One region of the Moritella sp. 24 genome, then DNA from elsewhere that is predicted to be linked to it. Evidence: predicted binding sites of a transcription regulator. Region 1 holds the regulator's gene; each other region holds the start of a gene.
What was found. Region 1 encodes LexA, which represses DNA repair genes until DNA is damaged. Its sites were predicted from a motif close to TACTGTATNNNNATACAGTA; they were not measured.
Positions count from the first base shown of each region.

Region 1 (10,213 bases):
ATTTCAATTAACGAAGTTCAACAATTAGTCAGTGATAGCACTGGCGCTAAAATTGTCGATATCCGTGATCCACAATCATTCACAGATGCCCATATAGAAGATTCATTACATTTAACGGATTCAACTTTAGGGCTGTTTATGCAGGAAACTGATTTTGAGACGCCAGTTGTTGTGGTTTGCTATCATGGCCGTAGTAGCCAAGGCGCGGCACAATACCTCGTGGAACAAGGTTTTGAAAATGTATATAGCATGGATGGCGGTTTTGAAGCGTGGCGCAGAGAATATGCGTTTGTAACAAAATAGGTAATAGCATGATAGAAATAGGCGTAATTAATAATCCGCGTATGGCTCAAGCGTTTGTGGATTATTTAGCAGTAAAAAAAATAGATGCAAAAGTAGCTCAAACTGAAGAAGGTTTTGCTATTTGTTTGCCTGCAATGACACATGTTGAGATGGCATCAGAAGAATTAGATTTGTTTTTAGCTAACCCGTATCAAGATAAGTACCAAGCAGCATCTTGGGATGTTGCAGATACGCGTACGGCAAATTTTAATTATACTTCGGGTAATATGGCTGCCAATTTTCTAATGCATGCGGGTAAGGTTACTTTAGTTATTTTTACATTGAGCCTACTTGTATTTGCTGCCATGTATTTTAGCATGCTGACCCAAAATGAATTTATTTATGCGGCGTTACACTTTCCTTTTGATTTGAGCTTTACGTCACTGGCTGAATTTTGGCGTTTGTTTACGCCTGCTATCATGCATTTTTCAGTCTTACACCTAGTATTTAATTTATTATGGTGGTGGTACCTTGGTGGCTTGATTGAAAATAAAATGGGCAGTAAGAAATTATTGCTGTTGTTTTTAGTTGCTGCGTTAATCCCTAATATTGGTCAGTTTTTATTATCTGGGCCCAATTTTGGTGGTTTATCGGGTGTAGTTTATGCCTTAGTCGGTTATATTTGGTGGACTGGCTGGTTAGCGCCAGAGCAAGGTATTAGTTTACCAAAACCGTATATTGGTTTTATGTTGGTGTGGTTAGTACTCGGGTTTTTCCCACTATTTGGTCTTAATGTGGCGAATGCGGCGCATGTACTTGGTTTAGTTGTTGGGTGTGGCCAAGCATTTTTAGATCATAAATTTAAATCTTTTAATTAGAAATTATCGAGAGAATAATGGAAGTCATTTTACCTGATTTTACTCAAGCAAGTATTTTGGTCGTTGGCGATGTAATGTTAGATCGCTATTGGAATGGTGATGCTAGTCGTATATCACCTGAAGCACCTGTCCCGGTGGTTAAGGTTGAACATATTGAAGAGCGTCCGGGTGGGGCGGCAAACGTTGCGCTTAATATTGCGGCTCTTGGTGCGAATTCAACATTACTAGGCTTAACGGGTAAGGATGAAGCTGCACAGGCATTAACGAATCAAATGGATGCTGTTAATGTTCGTTGTGATTTTCAGCAACTTGATAATTATCCGACGATTACTAAATTACGTGTTTTAAGTCGTAATCAGCAACTTATTCGCTTAGATTTTGAAAATGGTTTTGAAGGTATCGATCATCAACCATTATTAGCTAAAGTTGCAACTGGTTTACAGACGCATAAAGTCATGATCGTGTCAGACTACAATAAAGGCGCATTGGTTGAAGTTCAGCAGATGATCCAAGCTGCAAAACAGCAGGGTGTGAAAGTTTTTGTTGATCCAAAAGGGTGTGACTTTGAGAAGTACCGTGGTGCAACATTATTAACGCCAAATCTATCTGAATTTGAAGCGGTCGTTGGTCATTGTAAAAGTGAAGAGGATTTGGTTGAGAAAGGCCGAAAATTAATTGCTGAACACGACTTCGAAGCGTTATTGGTTACACGTAGTGAAAAGGGCATGACGTTAATTCGAGCTGGGCAAGATGAATTCCATCTGCCTGCACTAGCGCAAGAAGTATATGATGTAACTGGTGCCGGTGATACGGTTATTTCTGTGTTAGCCGCTGCAGTATCTGCAGGTTCTTCATTGGAACAAGCATGTGCATTAGCAAACGCAGGAGCAAGTGTTGTTGTTGCTAAAATTGGTACTTCGACAGTTAGCCCTATTGAATTAGCTAATTCAGTGTATGGCTCTCATGAAAGCGGCTTTGGTGTGCTGACTGAAGAGCAACTAAAGATCGCGGTTAAATCAGCTAAATTACGTGGCGAGAATATTGTCATGACAAATGGCTGTTTTGATATTCTTCATGCTGGTCATGTTTCTTATCTAAACTCAGCACGTAAATTGGGACAACGTTTAATCCTTGCTGTTAACTCTGATGCATCAGTTCGTGGCCTAAAAGGTGCTGGTCGTCCGGTTAATACTTGTGACCGTCGCATGACAGTACTTGCAGCGTTAGGTGCTGTTGATTGGGTTGTTGAATTTACGGAAGAAACTCCGGAGCGTTTAATTACAGAGTTGTTACCTGATGTATTAGTGAAAGGTGGCGATTATAAAGTTGAAGAGATTGCTGGTCATAAGCAAGTGCTTGCGAATGGCGGTAAAGTTAATATTTTACAGTTTGAAGATGGTTGTTCAACGACTGCGATCATTAACGCAATCAAAAGTTAATTAGCCATTTACCTGGGTTGTTAACAAATTAAATTGATAAAGGAGTTGGCTAAATGGCTAACTCCTTTTTTATGAGTGTGGTATTGGTTCAGTTACTGTTTATTGTAATAACTACATTAATAAATATTTGGTAAATAATAAATTCTCGATAACCGCTTCACCGCTTTCTTGCTTTAATAAACTATTAACTTCATTTTGAATCATCTTTCGGACCTCTTCTCTACCAGTCAGAGAGCGTAAATGCTGTGGTGATTGTTGGCCTAATAATGAAATTATTTTATCTCTGATTAACGGTTCATGTTTTTCTATTACATCTAAGCTTTTATTATCTGCGAGCATAAATTCTATTGATACACTGATAAAACCAATCTTGTTCGTTTCACTGATATAGTTCGTAATAATATCAGGCTCTAAGCCAAAATAAATATACACGGGCTTATTACTATCGTTGGCTGATACGGCTGCGGATGAGAGCGATGCTGTTATCATGCATAAGAGCCAGAGTAATTTTTTCATTGACCGTATCCTTAGTTAAATGAGGCGTGAAAGAAGTTAGATTGATGGTCAGTATACTCACTTTCAAATGATTAATTAAATAAATCAGTCAACAAGTTGTGTCCCTGCTTACAATCTTGGTCTGAATAGCAGATAATTACGCCAGATTTCGTTGTAAAAAAGCAATTTATAATATGTCAGATAATATAAATAATACTCAGATGTGTGAACCTACATTATCAAGCGGCCCTATTGGGTGCGATTCAAAATGGCGATGGCCAACCATATTAGAAGAAACTCTATCTACGCGGCTTTATGATTGGTTAGTTGATACTGGTTCATTAACGACAAGGTTGAAGCAATATTGCCAGACGTTTACAGTTGAAGTATTAACGGAGGGTCATTATCCACTGTCCGACGACGAAAAAATAAAATTAAATCTAACGGATAATATCGGTTTTGTACGCGAAGTTTTACTGAAACTTGATGGTACGGCTTGGGTCTTTGCACGTAGTGTTATGCCGTCAAATACACTGACTGCACCAGGCGCTGAACTCGATAAATTGGGTAATCGTTCACTCGGTAGCGTATTATTTAACGCGCCAGACATGCAGCGTAGTGAAATTGAAATTGCTGAGTTTGATTCTCAGAGTAAGATATATTCCCTGTCTCATTTATTTTCTTCAGAGCCTAAAGCATCTTTATTTGGTCGTCGTTCATGTTTTTTATTAGGCGGAAAATCATTGCTTGTTGCTGAAGTTTTTTTACCTGATGCTTTGGCATATAAATAATAGAAGGATGTTAACTACATGTCGATTATGACATCAAAGATGAAAGATTACATACAGCTTACTCGTATGGATAAACCGATTGGTACTTTACTGTTAATGTGGCCAACACTTTGGGCATTATGGATTGCAGCTGAAGGAATGCCTAAATTAGATGTTCTACTTGTATTTACATTGGGCGTTATTTTTATGCGTGCAGCAGGTTGTGTCATTAATGATTTTGCAGACCGCCGTGTTGATGGACATGTAAAACGCACTGAAAATAGACCACTTGCAGCAGGGCGGATCTCAAGTCGTGCAGCATTGATATTTTTCTTTGCTCTCACGCTATTAGCATTTCTACTTGTGTTAACCATGAATACGCTGACGATAATGTTATCGTTTGTCGCAGTTGTGCTGGCTGCGAGCTACCCCTTCATGAAGCGCTATACTCATCTTCCTCAAGTTGTATTAGGGATGGCATTTGGTTGGGCTATTCCGATGGGGTTTGCTGCGCAGTTAGACACAGTACCGAGCTATGCATGGTTATTGTTTGTAGCCAATATTTTATGGACAGTCGCTTATGACACCTTGTATGCGATGGTAGATCGAGATGATGATTTAAAAATTGGCATCAAATCTACAGCTATTTTGTTTGGTGATAAAGATAAGTTGATTGTTGGTTTACTGCAATTATCATCATTATTATGCCTTGGTATTCTTGGTTGGTTATTAGTATTGCCGACGGTGTATTTTGTTGGGTTAACAGTTGTAGCTGGCTTGTTTGTATATCAACAAAGTTTGATTGTGAATCGTGATAGAGAATCTTGTTTTAAAGCTTTCTTACATAATAACTATGTTGGAATGGCTATTTTTGCAGGTATTTTTTTAAGTTATGTTTAAGTTTTTAGCTTAATGAAAAGTAGATAAATAAAAAAGGAGCCGAGGCTCCTTTTTTATTACGTACAATAATGAGATTTTATTATGTTAGTTTAGGCATCATTAGTCTGTTGGCTAAGCATTACATCAGATATCGTTTGCTTAACTTCTAGAGTCGTTAGGCTTCTTACTGTATTTGATAATTTAGCGATCTTATCCGCTTTAGCTGTACCTGTATCAGATAAGTAATCCAACTCTTGTAGCTTTTCAATAAAGATAGCAAACACTTTCTTATCAAAGAATTCTGGTGCACTAACACCATTGAGTGACGATAAACGTTCAGCAATGAGCTGGCTACGGTCTTCAAGTTTCTTCTTCTCAATAACTTGGTCATGCTCTAATACAGTCAGTACAATAGAGTAACGTTGTAATGTTTCTTGGATACTTGCAGCAAGTAATTTCAGTGACATTAAACGTTCAGCTACTGGCGTGATCACATCATTATTATTTTCAATTAGACCTTGTTGCTGCATTTCACTTAACGTGTCAGTAACGCAATCATCCAATTCATCATCTGAATATTTTAAGAACAGTTCAGCTTGAATTAAAGGATAAAGTTGACGTACTTTCGCGTTAATTTCTTGCACATTAATTTGTGGTCTTTCTGACGCGATAGCCGCGATTAATGAAGGTACTGCAAACAGGTGTAAAATATTATTACGATAGAAGGTTAACAGTACTGCTTGTTCGTATGACATCGACAGCATCTGGCCTAAACTATCTTCACGCACTGTGAACTTTTTCAGTGAGATTGCTTGGTCCAGAATTTCTTCGGCACTGTTTTCTGGCAAAGTACTGAATTCACTATAAGGGTTATTACGCAGTAATTTTAGGTAGCTATCAATTTGCTTCACTAAAATTTCTCGGCTTAACGCCTTGTGTGGTGCCGCGTGTAAAATTAATGCACAAATCGTTAATGCATTTACAGCCGCCGCATTATTAATTTTCACCATTACCTGATTAGCAAGATCGCGTGTCGTTTGGTGTAACCATTGAGGCTGCTCTTCAACCGGCATATTCATATCATCACGCCAATTTTCAACGTGTTTATTTAAATATTGGTTAAGGTTAATTGGCTCGCCAAAGTTCACAAATGCCTGGCCGTAGTTTTTTAATTTTTTAGCGATCCCAAATACTTGGAACATGCTTTCTTTTTTCTTATTCGCACCAGACAATTCTTTTACGTAAGTGCTTACTTCCATTACATGATCGTAACCGAGGTATACAGGAACCAAGGTTATTGGTCGGCTTTGCTCTCTTAGCATTGCCTGTAACGTCATATTAAGCATACCTGTTTTTGGTGGTAATAAACGACCTGTTCGGCTTCGACCACCTTCAGTAAAGAATTCTACCGAATAACCTTTAGAGAATAATAAGCTGAGGTATTCTCTAAAAATGGTCGCGTAAAGTTTATTGCCTTTAAATGTACGGCGTAAGAAGAACGCACCACCGCGACGGAACATGGGGCCCGCAGGGAAGAAGTTAAGGTTAATACCAGCTGCGATATGTGGCGGTATCAAGCCTTCGTTATAAATAACGTAAGAAATAAGTAAGTAATCCATGTGGCTACGATGGCAAGGCATGAATACAATTTCATGACCGTCGGCAGCAAGTTTACGTACTTGTTCTGCGTTGTTAACCTTGATACCGCTATAGATTTTGTTCCATAGCCATGTCATGAAGTTACTTGTATTTTTAACTAGCTTATATGAGAAATCACTCGCGATTTCATCAATATAATCATTGGCGCGTTTTTCAGCTTTTTGTGCGGAAATATTTTGCTCTGCGATCTCTACTTGAATCGCTTTTTTCACTTCAGGGTTACGCAGTAATTGCTCAAAAAGTTGGTAGCGATTAGGTAGTTTTGGTCCCGATGCCGCTAGTTTTTGACGGCTGAAATGAATTTTTGCAACACGAATTAATTTTTGAACAATTTTTTCATCAGTACCGTGTTGATCTGCCATGAAACGCAATGATACGGGTTTGTTAAAACGAACTAAATTATCTTTACGGTTAAGACCAACAATGAACGTTTTACGTAAACGGCTTGGAGAAATACTATTCGCTAATGACAGTAACGGTACCTGACCTTCTTTACCTGGTGCGCGGCCCCAAAAAAGAGCGACTGGCATTAACTGTATATCAAGTGCTTTGTCGTCTTTATGCAAGCGTAATAATTGCTGAAACTCATTGAAAAACACATCGGTATCTTTCACTTGGCCAAAGAGTGGCGCAGGGTTATCTAGACAAACATAACTGGGAATTATAACCCCGTTAACTTTTATTGGTGTGAGTGGATCCGGTAAGCCTAGTTCTTTACAGGCGCGTTGCAATGCAACCAGATCGGTCATTGATTTAGTTTTTAATGCATACACGATAGGACGTGTTAAATCTAAATTCAGCGCATTAACTGGATTATCTGGAACATATTGAGATTTAACTAAGCCATTAACGAAACTTCGACTTAACATTGACGGTGTTTGTTGCATAGGAGTTATCATTCTGTTGTTAAAAATGCGAGAGTGCTTACTCCAATAATATCAGATGTGTAGGCATAAATCTGTGTTTAAGCACCTGCAAACGATTAATTCATTATTATGCGGATATCATCACTGCTGATATTGCAAACTGATTATTACTGTATATAATTACAAGAAACTGTATATAAAACCAGTTAGGGTTCATGATGAAAGCATTAACACAAAGACAAGCAGAAGTATTTGCATTAGTTAAGCAACATATTAAAAATACAGGTATGCCACCTACTCGAGCTGAAATCGCGAAAGAGCTTGGTTTTCGTTCTCCTAATGCAGCAGAAGAACATTTAAAAGCATTAGCACGAAAAGGCCATATTGAAATTTTAGCGGGCACTTCTCGAGGTATTCGTTTGTTGGTTGATGCCGAAGACGCGAGCAATGATAGCGGTTTACCTTTAATCGGGCAGGTTGCAGCCGGCGAGCCAATTTTAGCGCAAGAACACATTGAAGCGCACTACAATGTCGATCCTTCAATGTTTACACCGACAGCTGATTTTTTACTGCGTGTACGCGGTGAGAGTATGCGTAATATTGGTATTATGGATGGCGATTTATTAGCGGTACATAAAACGAAGAATATTAGTAAAGGCCAAGTTGTTGTTGCACGTGTAGATGATGAAGTAACAGTGAAACGTTTTGAACAACAAGGCTGTGAAATTTTGCTGCATCCAGAGAACGATGAAATGAGCACTATTCGTGTTGATCTAAACTTTCAACATTTTGATATAGAAGGTGTTGCTGTTGGTATTATCCGTAATACTGATTGGATGTAATCACATTTTTCGTCCATACTTCTGAGGAGAGATAATAAATAATCTGATTATTCATTATCTCTCTTATCTCTCTTATCTCTCTTATCTTCCTTATTTCCTTCTTTTTCGTTCCCCCAAATCTAAAAATCATTTTCTAATTTTGCTCTAACGTCACAGTTTTGATCATCTTTTACTTCTTTATTTAATCCTTTCCTATACTCAACATTAGTTAGAAAAATAATTAAGTTTTTGTGATGGTATGTTTTAGACAATGTAGGATTAGCGATTATGGAACAGCGCTCTATCGCCATGGAATTAGGTGAGAAAATTGATATTACCTCTATCGCGCTGCTTAAAGTAACGCTTGATACACTCCCTATTAACTCTCATTCTCAAGTTTTTGATGCGCATCGTGTTACTCATATCGATAGTGCGTCTTGTCAGCTATTTCATGCTTATGCTCAACATCTAATGATACATAATTCGAGTCTCGTTTTTTTATCACCATCAGATAAATTTATGGCTGTAGTGAAAGCGTTAGGATTCGAATCTTATTTTAATTACGCATAAATATGAGGTGTTCTAATGAAGAGAATATTAGCTGTAGATGACTCGCTATCTATCCGCGAAATGGTTCAATTCACGTTAAAGCAGGCTGGCTATCATGTTGATGCGGCTGTTGATGGTGTGGATGGATTAGCCAAAGCTAAAACTGGGCAGTTTGACCTTATTATCTCTGATATTAATATGCCACGCATGGACGGCATTAGTTTAATTCGCCACTTACGTAATGAAAGTACTTATAAATTTACCCCCATTTTAATGTTAACGACTGAATCAGGTAGTGATATAAAAATGACGGGTAAATCTGCGGGTGCGACTGGCTGGATAGTGAAACCTTTTAATCCAGAAAAACTTATTGCTACCGTTCAAAAAGTGTTGAGGTAGTCATGGATATCGATCTTAAACAGTTCCATCATGTATTTATTGAAGAGTGCGTAGAAGGATTAGAGGTGATGGAGACTGAGCTTCTAAAATTAAATCCAGGTGCTGTTGATAGTGAAGTTATTAACACCATTTTTCGAGTCGCTCACTCAATTAAAGGTGGTGCAGGGACGTTTGGTTTTAATCAGTTAACCGAATTTACGCATGTTGCTGAAGCATTATTAGATGATCTACGTGCAGGAAAATTAACGCTTATCGATGGACATATTCGCCTTTTTTTCAAAACGGTTGATTGTTTAAGAGAGTGGATATTACGATTAGCGAGTGATTCAGAGTCGATACCTGAGGAGGCTGAAGCACTTAAGCTGCAATACAATTCGTTTTTACAGGTCGATGAATATCAGCAACAAATATTAGCAAGTAATGAAGAAATAACGCCTGAAGTCGTGTTACCAATAATTAATCATTTAGAGGGCGGTTATTGGTTAATTAATTTTATCCCTGGCAAGGATATTCTGAAACAAGGCAACGAACCGCGTTTAATGTTTGCTGAATTACAAGACATGGGAGAGCTTAAGGTCACGCCTAAACTCACGGCTATTCCACGATGGAGTGATGTATTACCCGAAGATATTTATGTTAGTTGGGATCTTGAATTAATTAGTCAAGTGAGTGAATTACAAATAAAAGAAGCATTTGAGTGGGTTGAGGATGACTCTACTATTACTATTACACACTCTAGTGCAATACAAGCTGTAATCCCAGCATCATGTCAGAACATTGTACCTACTGCAGATAATAAAGAATCTACTTTAGCAGTGCTAAGTACTCAAGTTTCCCCCCAGAAAATAACGAATAACAAATCAACAGAAACAAGTTCCATTCGAGTCTCTATCGATAAAGTTGATGCCTTAATTAATATGGTCGGCGAGCTGGTTATCACTCAAGCGATGCTGGGTGAACTTGGGCAGGACTTTTCTGCAGATAAACTTCCAGCCTTAAAGAAGGGTCTTATTCAGTTATCTCAACATACCCGTGAAATGCAAGATAGCGTGATGAAAATTCGGATGCTACCAATTCAATTTGCTTTTAACCGGATACCTCGAATGGTCAGAGATCTAAGTGAACAATTAGGTAAAAATGTATTGCTTCGTATGCACGGGGAAGAAACGGAATTGG
Region 1 covers NZ_CP056123.1:185,435-195,647, forward strand. The annotation lists gene glpE (thiosulfate sulfurtransferase GlpE) at 1-303, shown strand, start outside; gene glpG (rhomboid family intramembrane serine protease GlpG) at 312-1,160, shown strand; gene hldE (bifunctional D-glycero-beta-D-manno-heptose-7-phosphate kinase/D-glycero-beta-D-manno-heptose 1-phosphate adenylyltransferase HldE) at 1,178-2,599, shown strand; gene HWV00_RS00890 (flagellar basal body-associated FliL family protein) at 2,711-3,115, opposite strand; gene HWV00_RS00895 (chorismate lyase) at 3,289-3,885, shown strand; gene ubiA (4-hydroxybenzoate octaprenyltransferase) at 3,904-4,764, shown strand; gene plsB (glycerol-3-phosphate 1-O-acyltransferase PlsB) at 4,854-7,289, opposite strand; gene lexA (transcriptional repressor LexA) at 7,487-8,110, shown strand; gene HWV00_RS00915 (STAS domain-containing protein) at 8,378-8,659, shown strand; gene HWV00_RS00920 (response regulator) at 8,675-9,037, shown strand; gene HWV00_RS00925 (chemotaxis protein CheA) at 9,040-10,213, shown strand, end outside.

Region 2 (10,213 bases), 1.6 Mb from region 1:
GGTGGTATTGTTGCAGGTTTCCTTGCGGGTTATACGGCTAAGTGGATTGCAGAGAAAGTACAGTTGCCACAATCAATGGAAGCGTTAAAACCAATCTTAATTATTCCGTTAGCAGCCTCGTTAATTACTGGTCTAGTCATGATCTATGTGGTTGGTGGTCCAGTATCAGCAGCAATGAATGCACTAACTGAATTCTTGAATAACATGGGCTCAGCTAATGCTGTGTTATTGGGTATTATTCTTGGCGGCATGATGTGTTTCGATCTGGGTGGTCCAGTAAACAAAACGGCTTATACGTTTGGTGTGGGTTTACTTGCATCACAAACATATGCACCGATGGCTGCTGTTATGGCTGCGGGTATGGTACCTGCGTTAGGTATGGGTTTAGCGACACTGCTTGCGAAACGTAAATTCAATAACAGTGAGCAAGAAGCGGGTAAAGCCTCGTTTGTGTTAGGTCTGTGCTTCATCTCTGAAGGTGCAATCCCGTTTGCTGCACGCGATCCAATGCGTGTAATTCCAAGCTGTATTGCTGGTGGTGCGTTAACTGGTGCATTATCTATGTACTTTGGTGCAGAGTTAATGGCACCACACGGTGGCTTATTTGTATTACTTATTCCAAATGCAATTACACCGGTATTAATGTACTTAGTTGCTATCGCAGCAGGTACGTTAGTGACAGGCGTAAGTTATGCGATGCTTAAAAAGTCAGAGGAACAAGCTGTAACAGCATAAAACGAAGTGTTTTCTGTGCATTAAAAAGCCAGCGTATATCGCTGGCTTTTTATCATGTTAGCTAAGTACTGGGTTAGCACTGATAACTTGATTCCGACCGTTACTTTTTGCTTTGTAAAGGGCTTCATCAGCACGAGCTATCATTTCCGTTATACGTTCGTCTCCCATTTGAGCGATACCGATACTGCAAGTTAACTCATTATGATGACACCATTGATGTGTTGCGACGATATTTCTAATCCTTTCAGCCCGATGCTTCGCTTGGTGGCTATTAGTTTCTGGAAAGAATACGATAAACTCTTCACCACCCCAGCGAACCAAATAATCGCTACTACGAATGTTAGCCGATATAAGCAATACAAACTCACGTAAGATATCATCTCCAACCTGATGCCCATATCTATCATTAACATGTTTAAAATTATCTATGTCGATAAAGAGTGCAGAGAAATCTTGTTTATCCCAGCGTACTTGTTGTGACATCTCTTTTAGCCAATCTTGTACTGCATTTCTATTTAAGGCTCCGGTGAGTGGATCTCTATTGGCTAATTCAGAAAATTTGACATTTTTTTCAGTTAGGCGCTGGTTTAATTTAAATAACTTGGCTGCCCTTTGGTGACTTTTTCTCAATCTCTGATGTAGTTTGCTTTGCTCATATAAAATAAAACCAATGATTAATAATAGCCAAGTGTATAGCAGTATTTTTAGCATGGTTGATTCTTTGATCCATACTCCTTGAAACTCAATGCTGTTTACGATGATTTCAAACGAGCCCTCGGTGACACCCGATGCGGTCGCAATTTCAATAATAGGCACATTGGAAAAGTCAGTTGATGCATGCTCTATGTCGATATTATTATCTGCGATCCACCATGTTAATACTTGAAAAGTATCGAGGTTAATGGCTTTTTTTCCATCACCAAAACCTGGGGAGTATTCAATGCCATTAAATTTTAATGAGGTTCTTTCATCTGCGCGCGTATAGGCGGGATGGCTATTGCGGATATATACACGCAGTCGTTTATTTGGGTGGCTGGTTGTATAATCAATATCAAGACTGATCTTATTATATTCTGAAAAATCGATGCCTTGAAAAACATTATCTGAAAGGCTGATTTCTAATTCACAATATGGCCATGGATAATCTGAGTTTTTTACAACCTCACAGGTAATGTACGCCTTTCCCTCTTTAAATTTGATTGCAGAACTGCTTAAACCGCCTTTACTGCTATCGTCTATATTCATGAAGCGAAAGTTATCTGGTGTGATCGTGTAGGTTTTAGTATTCGCGCGGAAGTGATACCACACTAATATAATTAGGGTGACGATAACAATTCCGATTGTTATTTTTTGAATATTTCGCACTTACCTCTCCCTTTGCGACCACTCGTCATATGAATTGAGAGTATAGAATGAAGTGATTTAAAAAAATATAATAATGATACTTTAATATGCTGATTTAACAGCTATTCATTCTGACCATAATAACACGAATGCTATTTAGTGATTATATAATGATTGTTATGACTTGTTGTTATGACTTGTTGTTATGACTTGTTGTTATGACTTGTTGTTGTGCGAGTGACTGGGATTAATATCGTTGTAACTAAATTGGAGTTGTAGTGGGATTCAGTCGTAGGTATCAGCGAGAGGGGATAGTCATCATCGGAATATACTCTTTTTAATCGATATATTGTAGTATTGTAGACTAACTCATTATTTAAAATGAGGATTATATTTATATTACGGAGCAATTATGCCATCTCATTTACCTAAAAAATTTAGTCAGGTATTTTTAAAGCTATTTAGTTATGTCGAAGCAGTGCTACTTGTTGCGATTACGATTGCCACCATCTATGCGATGGCGAATGATTTTTTCCATGTTTACGAAGAAAGAACGGTAAAGTTAACTGATATTTTATTAATGTTTATTTACCTAGAAGTACTTGCGATGATTCAACAGTTTGTTGTTAATGGCAAGATACCTGTTCGTTATCCTATCTATATCGCGATCATGGCAATTGCGCGTTATGTGACGTTAGGTATGAAAGAACTGCAGAGCGTGGATGTTGTATGGCTTGCTATTGCGGCATTAGTATTGGCTGTATCGACAGTTATTATCCGTGCTGGCCACTTTTATTGGCCGTATAAATCGCTGGGCGACGAATAACAACTGTCTTGAATTAGGCCTTAATCTCTCACACAAACAGATGAGGTTTTAAGCGGCTGTTGTATCGCCGCTATTACTTTTTCTGGTGATTGGGTAAACGCAGTACTAAGTGAATCAACATCCAGTTTAGCTTCTAAATAACGCACGTAGTCATTTACTTTATGTTGCGCGTAAGCTGCTGGATAGCTTGCTTTACATGATTGATACCACTGCACATAATTGTCAAAGAACTGGCTTGCGTTATCCGCAGGCATTGTCGACATTAAATTAGCCATATTTCGACTTACTTGAAAATGTTGGTAGTCGATAGGCGTATTCCAAAAACCACCCCAATATAAAAAGCCATTATCAGCAAAGGTTGCTAATACATCTTCAGCAAAGCCTTGGCGTTCATCTTTACCATATCTAAACTGCATTCTATTTGCATATTTAGAGCCTTCTTCAGGTTTAAATGTCGCCTCTCCTTGCTCACCAAATTCAATGAATGGATTTTGCTTTGGATTAATATCGATGGCTAAACCATAAGCGTGTACTGATAGCGAACGCTTGCCTGCGATAGGGCGGTAATTAAATGCAGAGGTGTTATTGTCTGCCATTGATAAATTATCATCACCTTGATAATGGCGTATCGGTACCGCTTTATTGATCGGGAATTCTAACGTGTATAAACGATCAAAAATGGCAGCGATGTAGGGTGATACTGCATCCATGACGATAATCGAACCATCATTATGCTGCTTACCCTGAAAATCGACATAGTTAAATTGTACTTCTCTTAATCGGTCACATTGCACAGGTGCTGCTGGCGACATTGTTCCTGCATCAGCCATTGCATTACATACTTGTTGTGATAATTCAGAGATGTTTGCTGCAGATACTGATAATGAAGCACTACCAATAATTACTGGGATTAGTGTTTTAAACCAAAGGGTTGACATATGTTTCCATTCATTTAGTCATGTGTGAATTTCATCTTAACCTTGATGTAATAAATGTAAATACATCAAGGCTTTATTTGGTGCTCATTATTATGCGTTTGTTCTTATTTTGTACTGTTTATCACTACTTACCTTGATTTTGTAACCTATACTGGATTGGACATTAGAGATTAAAATATTATGTCGTTTATGAAGATAAGGAAGTATTGATGCATAAGATTATAGCAATAGCGTTGTTTGCTGGTTCATTGGCTGGCTGTGAAACATCATCTCAAGCTTACAGTATGGCGCAGCAAGGTGCGGATGCATTTTCGTGTAGTGAGATCAGTAAAGCATTCATTGCTTATGAAGCTGACCGTCAATCGGCCAATGCGTTAACTGTGATCGCTCCGCTTATTTCTGCGGATGTCGGTACGATGACTCAAGGTGCAGCAACGACTACTGACGCCTATTATGCACAAGCTAAATCCAGTGCCAACGTGGCTCTGCTACTGAAAGGATGTGGCCCTATTATTTAAGACAATGGGTGTCATATTTGAGTAATAAAACAAGCTGATACACAGTTGTTTAGCTTGTTTTATTATATTAGGTAGGAATCGACGTTATCGTCAACTTAGCCTGATGGCATCGCTAGAATTTCACTAATGTTAATACTCTTTGTATATTGCACTAGTTTAGGTTCTTGCTGACTACGTGCTAATACAGCCATGCGATCTGATAGTTCGTTGCCTTCAATATTTGCGTGGCCTTTTACATGAGAAATAATTAAATTAGATTTTAGTTGCTCATACAAAGTAAAACATTGTTGAATAATCGCGAGGTTTTTAATTTCTTCATTTTTACCCCGTTTCCAACCTTTATTTTTCCAGCCTTTTGCCCACTTAGTGATGCAGTCAATTGAATATCTTGAATCAGACAAGACCTGTACTGTTTTACCTTGTTGGATATGAGAAGCCGCAAAGCGAAAAGCAACCAACAAACCATTTAATTCCGCAGAGTTATTCGTGCCGTTTGCTTCATATAGGCCATACCAAAGCTGCGTAAGCTGTTCTTTCTCATAGACAGCCATGCCCGTACCGGATTTACCCGGGTTAGGTGAACAAGCGCCGTCACAATAGATATTTAAGTCTGCTACTTGTGGTGCGGCAGACAAAATAGACTTTGGTGCACTTGATGAGCGAGTTGTTTTTGGTTTAACACCAGAACCCGTTGACCCTTCTTTTGCTAATGAGCGTTTCATTAATGCACGGGTATAGGTTGAGGCGAATGCTTGATCAGCTTCGTCTTTTGATGGAAACCCCATGTATTGGGCATCGCTACGACCATCAATCTGTGCTTTGGTTTCAGACCAGTTGTCAAACACACCTGTTTTAACACCTTTCCACACTACGTAATGTTTTTTACTCATAACTCAATTTAATACTCTTAAAGTGTAATCACTAAATAATAAATGTCTTCACTCAAATTACCAACTATAACCACAGTATTGTACATAAATCACGCGTCATAAAGTGATGTTAGCGCAGTGATTATAGCGTTTCACTTTCAATAAAGGTTTTAATTAAATGCACAACCATATCGGGCTGTTCATTTGTTACCCCGTGGCCGGTATTTGGTATTACAACCAGTGGAGCTTGTATTTTTTTACTCAGGTAAATGCCATTTTCGACGGGAAAGATGCGATCTTTTTCTCCCCAGATCAGCAGTGTTGGGGTTGGCGTTATGGGTATTTCTAGTAAGGCGTCTCGGTCGTCTTGCAGTGATTGGATCATAGCAATTTTTTGTTTGTGCCACGCAGAAAAGTAATTTTGATAGATTTGGTCTGCAATAAAATCAGGCATCATTTTAGGCGCAACGAGTATGCCATCAAATAAACGGCGTAATTCATCACTATTCTTCGGAACAAAAAAATCTTCAGGACTATCAACAGAAAAACGTTGGTTTAATGCGGCAAGATCATCATCACTAAAATAAGGCCCAGGACTGGCGATAATAATGGCTTTATTAATTCGCTCATCTTGGAGGTTATTGTTCAGCATGTTGAAAGTGATAAAGCCACCATAAGAGATACTGGCAATATTGACGTTATCGAGTTGCAGGTCATCGATTAGCTGCCAGATAGCTTGTGTTTGTGTTGTTAGATTCGCTTCACCCGCACTGAATGAGTCACCAAACCAAGTAAGATCAGGTGCAATGACTTGATAGTTTTTACTTAGCTCAAACATTTCATTTTTCCACGTAGTGACTGCATTACCGCCAAAACCGTGGATAAGCAGTAGAGGTTGACCTTTACCACCACGCCAATAACTCAGCGTGCCACCTTCTTCTAGGGCAAGACTATGCTGCTCAAAACCCACTGATTTAAGGTGTTCTTCAGCGCTATCTATCTGCCATCGAACAATAGAGCAGCCAGAAAGTAATGAGAAACATATAAAGAGAGTGAATAATCTTAGTTTGTTTGAAATCATATCGTTAGGCCGGTTGCTCGTGAATATCAAACCATACCTTAGATTCATGACAAATAAAATAACATTAATTTAACTTAGCGATATGGAGGGGCATATTATGAGAGGACGAGATTGGTTTTAAGGTGCGGCATTAAAGTAGGCGGTGTGATAAGAGGCATGCCTAGGTAATTCACCGCGACATGCTTTATACGATAGCGTTACTGCGTTCTAGCGGTTTTTCTTTGCTTGTTTCTGTAGTGCCATATCAAATTCGTCTGGGAACATAATAAGACCTTCGTCATCAAGATTTGGGAAAACAACGATAGCTAAGTCGTCATCCATTAAACCTGATGTCCAACGGCTTTGCCATTTAGCTAATGAAATCGATTCTGTTTTACAATCTTTCCATTCGCCTGTTGCCCAAGCTTGTGCAAACTCTGCGTTAGGCCATACTGGCACACAATCTTCGTCATCGTTATTTAGCATTACACAACCGTGTTCATCCGTTAAGATCCAGATTTTACGTTCGCTTGTTACTTCTTTTAATAAATAGCTAAGGCGCTTCTCTTCATCGTAAGCTTGAATTGTTGCTATTTGGTTCTCATCGAGAGTCTTTGACATGCAGTCTGTTCCTAATTTTATTCATATGACGGTAAATATTCATCACCGATATTTCATTGTTTATTCGCGAAGACTTAAGCGTTAATTAACCAAAAATCAGTTGCCAAACGCTAGGCTTACTTTTCTTGTGGTATTCTTTTCTTAAGCTATCAACTTGCTCCAACTTACTTTTAGCAAGGTCTAAGTTGGCTTCAGTTACATCCACTTTTTGAATGCTATTAAGCACAGACTCAACTTTATTTAAACCTTGATTTGACATCTCTGCGCGATCTGGTGAAAAGTTATAGCTTTGTGCAACGGCAAGCATTTTACTCATTTCATCAATACGCACGTTAAACTCATCCGCAGATGTGGTTTTCATTGCTTGAGTATACGCTAATCTCATTTGTTTCATGGTGACTTTAAGGTCGATACTGTCTATTTCTGCGCTATTTACAAACGTTGAAAACAATAAAGTAATGATAAGACCTATCTGAGCAAAACGGTTTTTCATGATTCATATCCATATAGTAATGATTAAATGCTGCTGTTAATGACAAGGGCACTAACAGCCTATTCGTACAGGGGATTTAACTGCGATACATGCTTTCAAATGATTTGATTGAAAAACCACGTAGTACTTGATCGCCTATCTTGAGTGTTGGTACACCACGGCCACCAATTGAAGCGAGTTCTTTACTGCCGCGTGGTTCATTCACGCTGCATAAGCGGTAAGGGATTTTCTTCTCATCTAAGTAGCGCTTTGCCGTATCACAATTTGGACACTTCTTTTGCGTATATAATACGACTCTTTTCATTTTAGCCCCACAAGGTATGCTGTAAAAACGCGCATTATAACAAGCTAACATTTATTCACAATGTATCAATATCGCCAAACGATTTGAAATACACTTCTTTACAAAATAGAACTGGCAGCACGTTATAGCATCGTATTTTTATTGTTTAATTTATATGCGTTATCTCAATTGATTAGTCATAATCATTTAGCCTTTGGGTTTCAAAGGATGGGACAGGTATACTGTAATTATAAACATGACTTTTAAAGATGATAAAGATGAGCATTATTCTTGGTATTGATCCGGGTTCTCGAATCACTGGATACGGTGTGATCCGGCATGTACAGGGCAAATTTCAGTATCTAGGCAGTGGTTGTATCCGTACATCGGGTGACTCGTTACCTGAGCGGTTAAAACAAATTCATGCAGGGGTAAGTGAAATTATTATTCAATTTCAACCTGATAAATTTGCGATTGAAGATGTATTTATGGGTAAGAATGCCGCGTCAGCATTAAAATTGGGTCAAGCCCGTGGTGCTGCAATTGTTGCAGCTGTATCAGCTGATTTAGAAGTGGGTGAGTATACCGCTAGGCAGATTAAACAAGCTGTTGTTGGTAATGGTGGGGCGGATAAAGAGCAAGTTCAGCAAATGGTCGTTAATCTGCTTAAACTAGCGGGTACACCACAAGCAGATGCTGCGGATGGATTAGCGGTTGCTTTATGTCACGCTCAGAGCTTACGCACCTTAATAAACATGGCTGGTAAAGTGAAGGGCACTGCACGTGGTCGCTTTAATTAATCGTGTGGTGTCGTGATAGCAAAATAAAATGATCTGGATATTTAACCAGTATTTTATTATGCTACTGAACATTATATTCGTTTTAAAAAATGTTGGAAATAATTGTGATTGGACGTTTACGTGGCACCTTATTAGAAAAGCAACCACCAGAGATTTTACTTGAAGTAAACGGTGTCGGTTATGAAGTTCAATTACCGATGAGCTGTTTTTATGAATTGGGCGATGTCGATTCAGAAGTGATTGTTTACACCCACTTTGTTGTTCGAGAAGATGCGCAATTACTTTACGGTTTTAATAATAAAATGGAACGTTTGATGTTCCGTGAATTAATTAAAGTAAACGGTGTTGGTCCTAAGTTAGCGCTCGCTATTTTGTCTGGCATGACAGCCAATCAGTTTGCACACTGTGTTGAACATGATGATATTAACAGTTTGGTTAAGTTACCTGGTGTGGGTAAAAAGACTGCGGAACGTTTATTGGTGGAAATGCGTGATCGTCTGAAAAACTGGGTTACTCAAGATTTATTTACACCAGAAGCAGATAAAGCGCAATTACAAGGTTATGGCAATACGTCGTCAAATGCGATTGAAGAAGCTGAAGATGCCTTGGTTGGACTTGGTTATAAACCAGCTCAAGTTGCGAAGATGATTAAACAAGTTGCACAACCAAGCATGAGTTGTGAAGATATCATTCGTCTTGCATTACGCGCTACCTTACAGAATTAATTTAGGAAGTTACTTTAGTGATTGAAGCTGATCGATTAATTTCTGGCGGTGTTATCCGCGAAGAAGAAGTCATAGACCGTGCAATCCGACCTAAGATGTTATCGGATTACCAAGGTCAAGATCACGTACGTGATCAAATGGAAATTTTTATTGAAGCCAGTAAACGTCGTGATGATGCATTGGATCATTTATTAATTTTTGGTCCACCCGGATTAGGTAAAACCACATTAGCAAATATTGTGGCGAACGAGATGGGTGTGAGCATTAAAACCACATCTGGGCCGGTATTAGAGAAAGCAGGCGATTTAGCTGCGTTGTTAACGAATCTTGAACCCCATGACGTATTATTTATTGATGAGATCCACCGTCTTAATCCATCAATTGAAGAAATACTATATCCAGCAATGGAAGATTATCAATTAGATATCATGATTGGTGAAGGCCCGTCTGCACGTTCTATCAAGCTTGATTTACCGCCTTTCACACTTATCGGTGCAACGACACGTGCAGGTTCATTAACATCGCCATTGCGTGACCGCTTTGGTATTGTTCAGCGCCTTGAGTTTTATAAAGTTGAAGATCTACAAGATATCGTTTTACGTTCGGCAAATTGTTTAGAATTGAACATGGACAGTGCTGGTGCGTTAGAAATAGCGAGACGCTCACGTGGAACACCACGTATTGCTAACCGCTTGTTACGCCGTGTACGTGATTACGCGGAAGTTAAACACGATGGCGATATCGATGCCGAGATCTCATCAGCTGCACTCAGCATGCTTGATGTTGATACCTGTGGTTTTGATTACATGGATCGTAAACTGTTAATTGCGATTGTTGATACCTTCTCTGGTGGCCCTGTTGGTTTAGATAACGTGGCAGCTGCAATTGGTGAAGAGCGTGAAACGATTGAAGATGTACTTGAACCTTACCTTATTCAACAAGGTTTTTTACAACGTACACCGCGTGGACGTATTGCAACACCGCGTGCTTATCTGCATTTA
Region 2 covers NZ_CP056123.1:3,203,657-3,213,869, reverse strand. The annotation lists gene fruA (PTS fructose transporter subunit IIBC) at 1-735, shown strand, start outside; gene HWV00_RS14320 (GGDEF domain-containing protein) at 793-2,100, opposite strand; gene HWV00_RS14315 (phosphate-starvation-inducible protein PsiE) at 2,492-2,905, shown strand; gene HWV00_RS14310 (M15 family metallopeptidase) at 2,926-3,843, opposite strand; gene HWV00_RS14305 (hypothetical protein) at 4,053-4,361, shown strand; gene HWV00_RS14300 (ribonuclease H family protein) at 4,457-5,251, opposite strand; gene HWV00_RS14295 (alpha/beta fold hydrolase) at 5,373-6,311, opposite strand; gene HWV00_RS14290 (DUF2750 domain-containing protein) at 6,519-6,911, opposite strand; gene HWV00_RS14285 (cytochrome b562) at 6,997-7,404, opposite strand; gene HWV00_RS14280 (glutaredoxin family protein) at 7,481-7,708, opposite strand; gene ruvC (crossover junction endodeoxyribonuclease RuvC) at 7,966-8,487, shown strand; gene ruvA (Holliday junction branch migration protein RuvA) at 8,592-9,212, shown strand; gene ruvB (Holliday junction branch migration DNA helicase RuvB) at 9,230-10,213, shown strand, end outside.
Region 2: ruvC (crossover junction endodeoxyribonuclease RuvC) is a predicted target of LexA. The motif match lies at 7,928-7,947, and genes of this name have one in related genera.

Region 3 (10,213 bases), 2.0 Mb from region 1:
ATCGCTATCAAACTTGATTTCGGTATCAAGTAGCGTTAATGCATATGCAAAACGCTCATAACGACGTTGTAAGCCAACAGAATAAATATCGTAAGCTGGGGCTAAGCGTCCTTGACGAAAATCCTTTTTAAATGACAGTGCATATTTATTAAAGCTATCTATGTCGCTTTGCAAAAATATAGTGCGGTAAGCATCGAGTTGTTTTAAATAACGATCAAAAACTTCAACAGCAAAGGTGTCATCAAAATCAAGGGATTTATAGTGAGAGCGTGTAAATAGATTAACGAGACGTTTACTTGCTTCAGAATGCTGAGCTTCTTGCTTTAGTGTTGGGAGTTCTTGAATTGAAATGGCTGGGTCGAATGCGTAGGCATGTGTAGCCAATAGTACCGAGGCACTGATAAAAGTTCTTTTTAAAACTTTTTTCATTAAAAATCCTTTTGAGAATAAGTAACGCTAAATTAATAATAGTCAAGTATTGGCTAAAATTCATATATTTAGCCAGCACTCAACTATTAAAAATTCAAAACACTCTTATTGCTTTATACAAAAAGGTGCTCTTTTTTTACTTTTAGAGAAAGTCCAGAAAGTAGTTGAACTTGAACACCATCTTTAGATACTTCAACGATAGTTGCTTGTACCGGTGCTTTGCCAATTACAACTTTGACAGATTGACCTGATTTAAGTTCCGCTTCATTTACTGGGCGTTCAACTTTAATTGTAGGTTTATTGTCTGCTTTAGGAGCAGATTTTTTAGCTACTTTTTTAGGAGCTCTTTTAACAGCAGGTTTTTGCTTTTCAGTTTTAGCCTTCTGTTCTGCATTTTTCTTATTACGTTCAGCGAAGAATTTAGTTTTGCTTTCTTCAAGTGTTTTTTGTGCATGCTCAATGTGCTCTGCATCTAAAACACCTGCGTCGTTGCCATCTAAGTCTACTCGTACAGCATCTTTTTTAGCGCCGTGAAGATAACGCCAGCTTGCAGTATACTGACGAAGTGCCGTACGTAATAATGTTTTACTAACTTTAGAGTCTTCTTTTAGACGCTCAGCCAGATCTTGAAAAATGCCAATTTTTAGCGGTTTAGCTTCGCCCTTTGCCGTGAAACATTTTGGGAATATTTCTACCAGGTAAGCGATAACTTCTTTGCTATTTTTTAGCTTTTCAATGTTTTCCATGAATGACCTTAAATTACTTCTAATTGTTCTGATATAACGTAATGGTAATTATGTTATATCGCATGTATAAAATTTATCGCTATTATAGAGCGATTGCAATTAAATGCTATCTTTAATCCGCTAACTTAACCCGAAAAGGTGTTAAAAAATAACTATTCTGGTGATTTTTTATGCTTTCGCAAACAATAATTAAGCGTATGAAAGATTAAGCCGCTTCTTTTTCTGCCGCGCTTTTTGAGGCTTTTTTAGCTTTTGGTGTCTTTTCTTCGCTCTCTTCAGACGCTTTTAATTTACCGCCTTTTAAGATTAGCTGTAATGATGCGCTGTTTTGCGCTAGGTATAATGCTAATTCTTCGGTAAGACGATCATCGATCTCAAGTGATGATGTGCTGATAAAATCTGTTAGACCATCTGCTACATCTAACATCTTGTCATATGCATCTGCTTCTTTTTTACTTGTCGACGTCATTTTTTCCACACCATTTCGTTCAACTACATACTTTACTATTACGGCCATGAACCAATCCCCTAAATACACTGTATATTATGACAGTGTATTTAGTATTACGTATTTATTCAAGTGATTGATAATTATTTAATCTAAATTAGACTCGTTCTGCGTCTATACCGTTGCCAACAAGAGTACAGCACCCCATTAAGAGAGAATAATTATTCGTTCAATAACCTTCACGCCTGAATCAGACACCGTCATAATGATGATTGCGAGCTATAATGGGAACAGAAGAAACATCAAAATCGTATGATTTAACCAGTACTCCATATACAGCAAACATATGTGATTAAAGAAAATATCTTTTAGGCATGTACGCCACCAGCAGTTTACGAAATCCACAGCTTGGCTTGATTATAGTTTAATTAACAGCATATCTGGGTTTTGATGCATCATGCCGTGGTTATAAGTAATAACGCCATTTAATTGAGGCTAAATTCACTGTACCACGACACTACTATTTCCATCTCATTGCAATCTGAGTCAGAACAGACCTAGCAGACTTGAACTTAAAGATAAATGAAACGTCATTCTTATCTAAATTCAAACAGCTCTCTATGAAATGATCTTGCTGGGAGGTTTGCTTTGATGAAATCTCTTTCAAGTGTTTTGCCAAGCTCGGAGGGACCACAGAACCATACGCTGCAATGTGTTATTTTTTCAACGTAGCTGATAACCTCTTCACTGCTGAATCGATCCTCAACGCTGGTATTCCTCAAATGCAAAGAAATACCTACCTGTTTGGCTCTTTGCTGTAACTCAGCCAAAAGTGTTTTGTCTTCCTCTCGATAGCTGTAGAACAAGTTTACAACCTTCGCCTTTCCTACCATCTCTATCGCAGTTAAGAATGGCGCGATACCTATGCCCGCAGCAAACCAGATATGTTGATGAGCATCGTCTTGAAAATTAAAACAACCATAAGGGCCTTCAATCTGAGCCATTTGGCCAACAGCTAGGGTATTCATGAGCGAATTAGTATAATCACCATTGGCTTTAATCATCAGGCGTACATTACCATCATTGTGATAGGGAGACGCCAAACTAAATGGGTGTGGCCGTTCTTTGTCATCGAACCCCACAAAAGCAAACTGACCAGATTGATAAACAAACTCAGGAGCGTCAATCTTAAGCGTCACCTCAATACCATTGTTTATTGGTTTAATATCTTTAACTTGAGCTTTATAGCGTTTTTTTGTGCCATTCAAGTTAAATATAGTGATTAAACAACCAACCGTCGCTAGTCCACTCACGATAAAAAGTATTGCGCCGGGAAAGCTCAGCCATAAGCTAGCGTCAAAGAACATAATCATGTGCAATACCAACAACAGGTAAAGGTAAGGAAGTACCTTATGTGTTAACTGAAACACGTTATGTTTGAACTTTTTAATCCAAGCAATCAGAACGAAAGCAGCGGAAAAATAAAAACCGAATTCTCCGATGAGCTGAGCGGGATCACCCAAAGAGTCTATGAGTTTCCAAAACGGATAGGTTTCATCCTTAGCTGCAACATACCCAAGATCCATTGCAAAATCATCGCTCAAAAATGACATCCAATGAAACAGAACCGAGAATACTGCCGAAATACCAAGATACTTGTGTAATCGGTACTGCTTGTCTAGCCCACCAAGCCAACGTTCTAATGGCCAGTGCTTAACAGAAAGAGTGATACACATCGACATCAAAATCATAGATACGATACCGCTGTAATTCACTAGATAAGTACGTATCTGCCAGAACTTAGACCATTCAAGTGTTGCGGCCCCTACTTGCAACGCGCTAATAGGAACAAGCAAAGTGACGAGCACAATGCCAAAAGTTAGCATTAAATTTATATTCATAGTCTTATTTCAACCTACAACAGTTAGAACTGAAGCTAAGTTACCACTGAAAATGTGAAAAACTTGTTATTCAGAAATTTCAGGTGGTAAGAAGGGCATGTTTAATGTGGATTGCAGAGGTTGGTAAATGCTTTTTTAATATGGGATACAAGTCACTACAAGAGTAACATCGCGTGTGTTGTTGTGATATTACAAATCACTCCTATTCCCCACACGAGAAAATATATGGATAATAAATATGAATAGATTGCAGTAGAGCGGTTAATCTAACTCATTCGTGGACAGAAATGGCTTAGAATTGAAACTTTAAATGGTATAACTCGCATTACAGAAAGTATTGGTAAATGAGATTAACGCCTTGTTATGAAGTAACGTTCAACGACAAAGATAGGACGTTTTCATCACTATCAATGACTTATCCCTCTAACTTAAACTGAACGCCGTAATCACGCAACTAGACCAAGTAAAAGTGCTAAGCGTGCCTAGTCATTTTAAACGGTTTGTTATGAGTCATTTTTAAGTGCCATTTTTTCTTTGTATTTTTTATACTCTCGGCTTTTAAAGTACCAGTCACAACCAGCAAAAAACATAGCTCCAAGTAAGGTGATTAAATAGACTCTGTACGAAATAAATGGAGACAAGTCTAAATAAAACTCATTCCTAACAAAAGCACCTCCAAATATAAATGGAATGCAAAAACCTAGACCATGACCTAAGTAATGTCTAAAAAATCCTTTCTTTTGAACTCGTAACCACTCAATTCGCCTTCTCCGATCCATCTGCTGCTCCCTAGAGTTTCCAATGACAGCTGTTCACGTGTACGCGTTTAACGACTTGTTAGCTAGGTGTTATCCCGCATTTAGTAATAGAAGACAAGTATGATAGCTGGCTTGCTCCTATGGCATCTTTATGCTCTTTCGTTTTAGTTGCAGTAACCTTAATGCTTGAAGCAGCTCCGCCAAAAATAAAAGCCCCTAGCTTAAACATGGGATCTTCAAAAAAATGACTAAAAGTAAAACCTCCAACAACTGAAGCGGTACTCAGCTCTCGAGATACACTGAAATTGGCAAAGTTACAAAAGCCAAATTTTTCATTACTAACAATATTAAGGTCTGAAATAGCATTATTTAATTTCTTAACATAATAGTTACTCGCAGTATTTGAGTCATTAGAGTTTGTAATTTTGAGGTACAACTCTGTCAGGGTATCATCAAGAGCAAGCAACTCATCAGAACGTTTACATTTAAAGTCTAAAATGGTTTCTAAAGGAATATCAGCTCTTGGTACAGGTAAGCAATTTTTCAGCTCCATTTTTGCAGTTAATTGCTCTACTTCGTGCTCTTTAGGTAAAATTAACTCACTACCATTTTGATGAATGGTCCACTTTGTTGGATCTTTTTTAATTAGCTCTCCCATTTTCTCACTTGCTAGTAAAAAGTGATCATTTTGGAGATACTTTACCAGTTGCTGGCCAAATGGATCCATCGTGGATTGTTGTGTCGGATCGCAGTATAGTCCACCTCCAGTCCACTTAACATAGCCTAAATCTGGCTCCCAATCCGGATTATTTGCCGTTTTCAAAGACAAAATACCAGCTTTATTTAGTAACTCTTTCTCTTTATCTAACTCACAGCGTATTGGAAAGGCGTCTATAAGTGCGATTTCATCCCAATATAAACAAAAGTACCTCAAATGCTCGGGAGTTATATCAGCCGAAATAGATAATTTTGAAGCTGTTACATTGACAGCATAAGCTGACGTCACGATACCATTTCCAATCATCCACTAACTCCTAATCCAAATGTAACCTAGCGCCTAATTAAGCAGCGAAAAATTGCTGGCTAAACTTAGCGACGGAGAAGCAAAACCAGCTTTTTGCGTCCCTTTAAATGACTTGTTAGTTTTTTAGTTTACGATAGAGCTTTATTGCCATGTAACCAACGCCAGCGATTGGAGCTACAATTGGAGCTGTTGCACTACCTACAATTGTCGTTGCAGCAAGAGCGGTTTTTTCAGCGGTAGTTAGCGCCATTTTTTTTGTTGAACTTTTGATGATTTCGGTATCACCAGTATTTACGGCTTTAACTGTGGTGGCTACATTGCTAATAATCTCTCCCATTGGCGATAAAGCCCCCACGATAGTCTCAACTACTTCCGTGTGTTTTCCGGTTACAGTCCAACAACAGAAATGCTCGCAGTTATTTGAATGTACATTATATAACAGCTCACCTAAGCGACTTTCAGCTCGATTCACAATCTGTGATCGGCTATAGCTAGGATTTTGATATTCTCTTTTGTGGAGAACTTCACCACCAGTAAAATCTGTAAGCGAAGTTTTTAAAACTGGACCAGATTGCAAGCCATCAGCAAGGCCACTGTAATGAATAACTTGATTATTACCAACATAAATACCGTGATGAGTATAAACTTTTCTTGAAACCAACAGATGATCGCCAATTCTCAACTTCATTATTAACTCCTACAAACTGATTTGTAATGAATATATTGCATGCTTCAAGTACAGCAGGCTTCCCTTAACAATTAACAAGGTATTTTACGGAATTCCGTATAATACCTAGAAAATCACTAGCGTTAAAGGGGTGGTTATTAAATTGTTATTCAATAACAATGATTTACACAATATTTATCATTGATTAGTATTATTTATTATTTCTTATTTCTTATTTCGATATACAGAATGCCGTTATTTATACAGGTCCGTACAAACAACGAAAACACAGATGGATCACATATAAATCAACAAGTTAATATCTAGAGTGCTTACAAATAAAGCCAATCTAGGTCTATTGAAATTACTAAGCATTTATTTAATAGAATCCATAAACAAATGTATGGAAAATTGATATGTACATACTGTGAGTGAATTAAAGCTCTAACACATTTTGGGGCAACAATGGCGCAACTTCAAATTAGAGCAATAACGTAAACAATACATAAAATATGCTTATTATAGATACTACATACTAAATAAGTCCTGCTTTGACAGAAACCAATGATGATAAACTTGTGATACTGTTGATATTTGCAATAAAATAATGCTATTAATAACGCAATATAAATGTGCTAGATTTCTATATAAGAAGTCATTTCAAGAAATAGCATAATGAAATTAGCTGTTGGCGGGTATAAATGTCGAATATTAGTGTCTGTAATAAATGTGATCTGATTGTAGATCATATCGCTATAGCAAAAAATAAGCATGCGCACTGCCCTCGCTGTAACTCTCTGTTATATACGAATACACTATTTTCTATTAGCACCATTTTAGCACTTTCAATCACTGGACTTATTCTTGTTGTGATCGCAAATGTGTTTCCCATGTTTACAATTACCATGCTAGGCGTTGAAGATTCTGCAACACTTATTCAAGGTGCATGGGTTCTATTTCAGAAGAAATTTTATTTTGTTGGTTTACTGGTTATATTTTGCAGCTTTATAGCGCCTTTTCTATTTCTTTCTTGTCTTGCACAAGTTTGTTTATTACTACTAACCAAACGAAATACACCACAGTTAATATTATTGCTCAAACTGGTTAATTTTTTTACCGAATGGAGCATGCTCGAAGTTTACCTCGTTAGCTTTTTAATTGCGGTATTTAAACTATCCGATATCGCTGATATCGAGTTTCAACTCGGTTTACTGAGTTTTGTGTCACTCATGTTTATTTCGAGCCTTATCATGTATGGGCTAAACCTAGAACTTTTCTGGCAAAAGATGGAAAAAAATGCAAAACGCGAAAGATAATCAAATTGCGAAATGCCACGAATGTAATTTACTCATTAGTGTAAAACAGGATGTTAAACGTCAACGCTGCCCTCGTTGCTTTACCCGCGTCCACTTTCGAATTCCCCGCAGTATTCAAAAAACATGGGCGTACTTGATCAGCGCTGCAATAATGATGATTCCAGCGAACTTTTTACCGATAAGTACACTCACAAGTACGGGACAAGAAACACCAGATACCATCATGTCGGGCACGATAGCATTAGCCCAAAGTGATAACCTTGGTATTGCGATCATTATTTTTGTCGCCTCAATTTTAGTGCCCTTGTTTAAAATCATCGGTCTAATGCTTATTTTATTGTCAGTTCAAAATAAAATATTCATTTCAGCAAAACGAAAACTATTACTATTTAATGCCATTCATTGGATCGGGAAATGGTCCATCATGGATTTGTTTGTTATATCAATTATGGTCGCGGTGATTAACCGAGGAAATTTACTCTCTGTTGATCCCGGATATGGAGCAACTTGCTTTGGATTAGTTGTCGTCTTGACAATCTTAGCCGCTGAAAGTTTTGACACACGTTTAATTTGGGATTTAAACCATAAAAATGAAAGAAAATAACGAGCCAGAGATGCCGGAAAACTGTAATGCGCCAAAACCGGTATTACACAAACCGAATGTAATGTCCCCTATCTGGTTGCTACCCATTGTGGCGATAGTTCTTGGGATCTACTTAATGTATCAAAGCATTGCCCAATCAGGCATTGAGATTCGCGTACACTTCTCCAACGCAAATGGTATTGTCGCAGGTAAAACACTGGTCAAATACCAAGGTTTAATTATCGGTAAAGTGAAAAACATCGCCTTAGATGATGATCTAAAAGGTGTATACATTACAGCTGAAATAGATAACAAAGCAGAACAAGTACTGCGTAGTAATACACAGTTTTGGTTAGTTGCACCTAAAGCCTCAATTGCCGGTATTTCAGGTTTAGATGCGCTTGTCACTGGTAACTACATTGATTTATTGCCTGGTAACGGAGAGTTCAGTGTCGAATTCACCGCAGTTCAAAATGCCCCGAACAATCCACCAGATGAAGGACTCATTGTCCATTTAACCGCAGATAAGCTGGCATCTGTACGACCTGGTTCTGAAGTGTTTTATAAGAAGATCCCTGTTGGCCAAGTACATAATTTCACACTCGACAAAGTGACAGATCAAATAATGATCGAAGCCGTAATCAAGAAACAATATGGCTATCTCGTCAAAGATACCTCACGCTTCTGGAATGCAAGTGGCATCAATGCCGAGTTTGGTTTTGATGGTATCAAGGTTGAGACTGAAAGTTTAACCGCCATTATTAGTGGTGCTATCGCATTTGACTCTCCAGCAGAGGGTAAAACCGCATCAGATGAGCAACTGTATACACTATATAGTAGTATCAGTGATGCAGAACGTGCGTTACAAGTTGAATTTAAATTGAGCAACAGTAACGATATCAAGGCTGGCAACAATATCTATTTAGATGGACAAAAAGTCGGTGAAATAAAGCAAGTCATCATCCCATCAATATTGCCAACAACGCCTGGTTCAGAACAGTCCGCGACAGCTATCGCTGATGTAGACCCAGAAATTGAAGAGCTCTTGCGTGATGGAGCCCAGTTCTGGGTTGAAAAAGCACGACTATCGCTTTCTGAAAGTAAAAATGTGGCGAATCTTGTTACTGGTAATTATATTCTTTTTACCCCAGGGCAAGGAGAGTTAAAAACAACGTTTGATTTAGTATCGAACGTTGACGATCTCATACCGAGTAAGCAAATTTCCATCTCAGCTAATGATGCTAATGGCCTTGCCGTTGGTAATAAGATCTACTACAAGAATTATCCGATTGGTCATATTAGCCACGTAGTATTTAACACGAAAACAAATTTAATCGATTTAAATGTTAATCTTTATCAAGACTATGCACACTTATTGACTGCATCATCACGCTTTATCAATATCAGCGGCGTATCTGTAAATGCAGGCATTTCGGGGGTCAATATAAAGTCAGCGCCTATCGCAGCGTTAGTCAGTGGTGGTATCGAGCTTGTTAACAACCCTGCGTTTAAAGCGAAAACTAAAAATCAACAATATCGACTTTACCCTTCTTTAGCACTGGCTAAATTAGGTAACAATGCCTTTAAAGCAAACAAGTCTATTACTCTCGTCAGTAAACCGAATCACGTTATCTCTAACGGTGCGCCAGTATACTACCGTAAGTTAGTGGTAGGCTCGGTTGCAGAGTTCCGCTTAGCGCCAGATAATGAGCATGTCATTATTACACTAGACATTCTGAGTCAATACGCACACCTTATTAACAAAAATAGCGTATTTTGGGATGTATCAGGTATCGAGATCTCTGGTAGCCTCAGCAATCTACAAGTACAAACAGAGTCACTGCTTACTATTGCTGCTGGTGGCATTAACTTTGATAACATCAAACCAGTTAATGCCAATAAAGTCAGTTTAGCAAAATCAAAACGCAGTCATTACAAGCTTTTCCGTAGTTTTGAAGCTGCAACGGATAATCGACCTGCAATTACCTTAACGTTTGATTCTGGCTCAGATATTAATATCGGCACAGAGCTAAAGCATAAAGGTATAAAAGTGGGTGAAGTCAGTGACATCAAATTAAAAGTCGACCAAGGGTTTATTGAAGCCACTGCTAAATTAGATACCGACTATGCAAATTACTTTACGCGTCAGGGCAGTCAATACTGGTTAGAACGTATAGAAGTCGGTTTAGACGGTATCAAAAATGCGGATACAATACTCTCTGGAGCATATATCAATGTCACCAAGGGTGAAGGCAATAAAGTGAAACGCTTTAATGTACTCAATGCAGCCCCTGACATTGCTGCTGAAGAAGTTGGCTTGTCTGTTACGCTGTCTAGTGCT
Region 3 covers NZ_CP056123.1:2,164,870-2,175,082, reverse strand. The annotation lists gene prc (carboxy terminal-processing peptidase) at 1-429, opposite strand, end outside; gene proQ (RNA chaperone ProQ) at 543-1,175, opposite strand; gene HWV00_RS09775 (YebG family protein) at 1,381-1,692, opposite strand; gene HWV00_RS09770 (ferric reductase-like transmembrane domain-containing protein) at 2,220-3,524, opposite strand; gene HWV00_RS09765 (hypothetical protein) at 4,028-4,303, opposite strand; gene HWV00_RS09760 (DUF6236 family protein) at 4,362-5,306, opposite strand; gene HWV00_RS09755 (lecithin retinol acyltransferase family protein) at 5,422-5,994, opposite strand; gene HWV00_RS09750 (paraquat-inducible protein A) at 6,675-7,289, shown strand; gene HWV00_RS09745 (paraquat-inducible protein A) at 7,270-7,893, shown strand; gene HWV00_RS09740 (MlaD family protein) at 7,880-10,213, shown strand, end outside.
Region 3: HWV00_RS09775 (YebG family protein) is a predicted target of LexA. The motif match lies at 1,711-1,730, and genes of this name have one in related genera.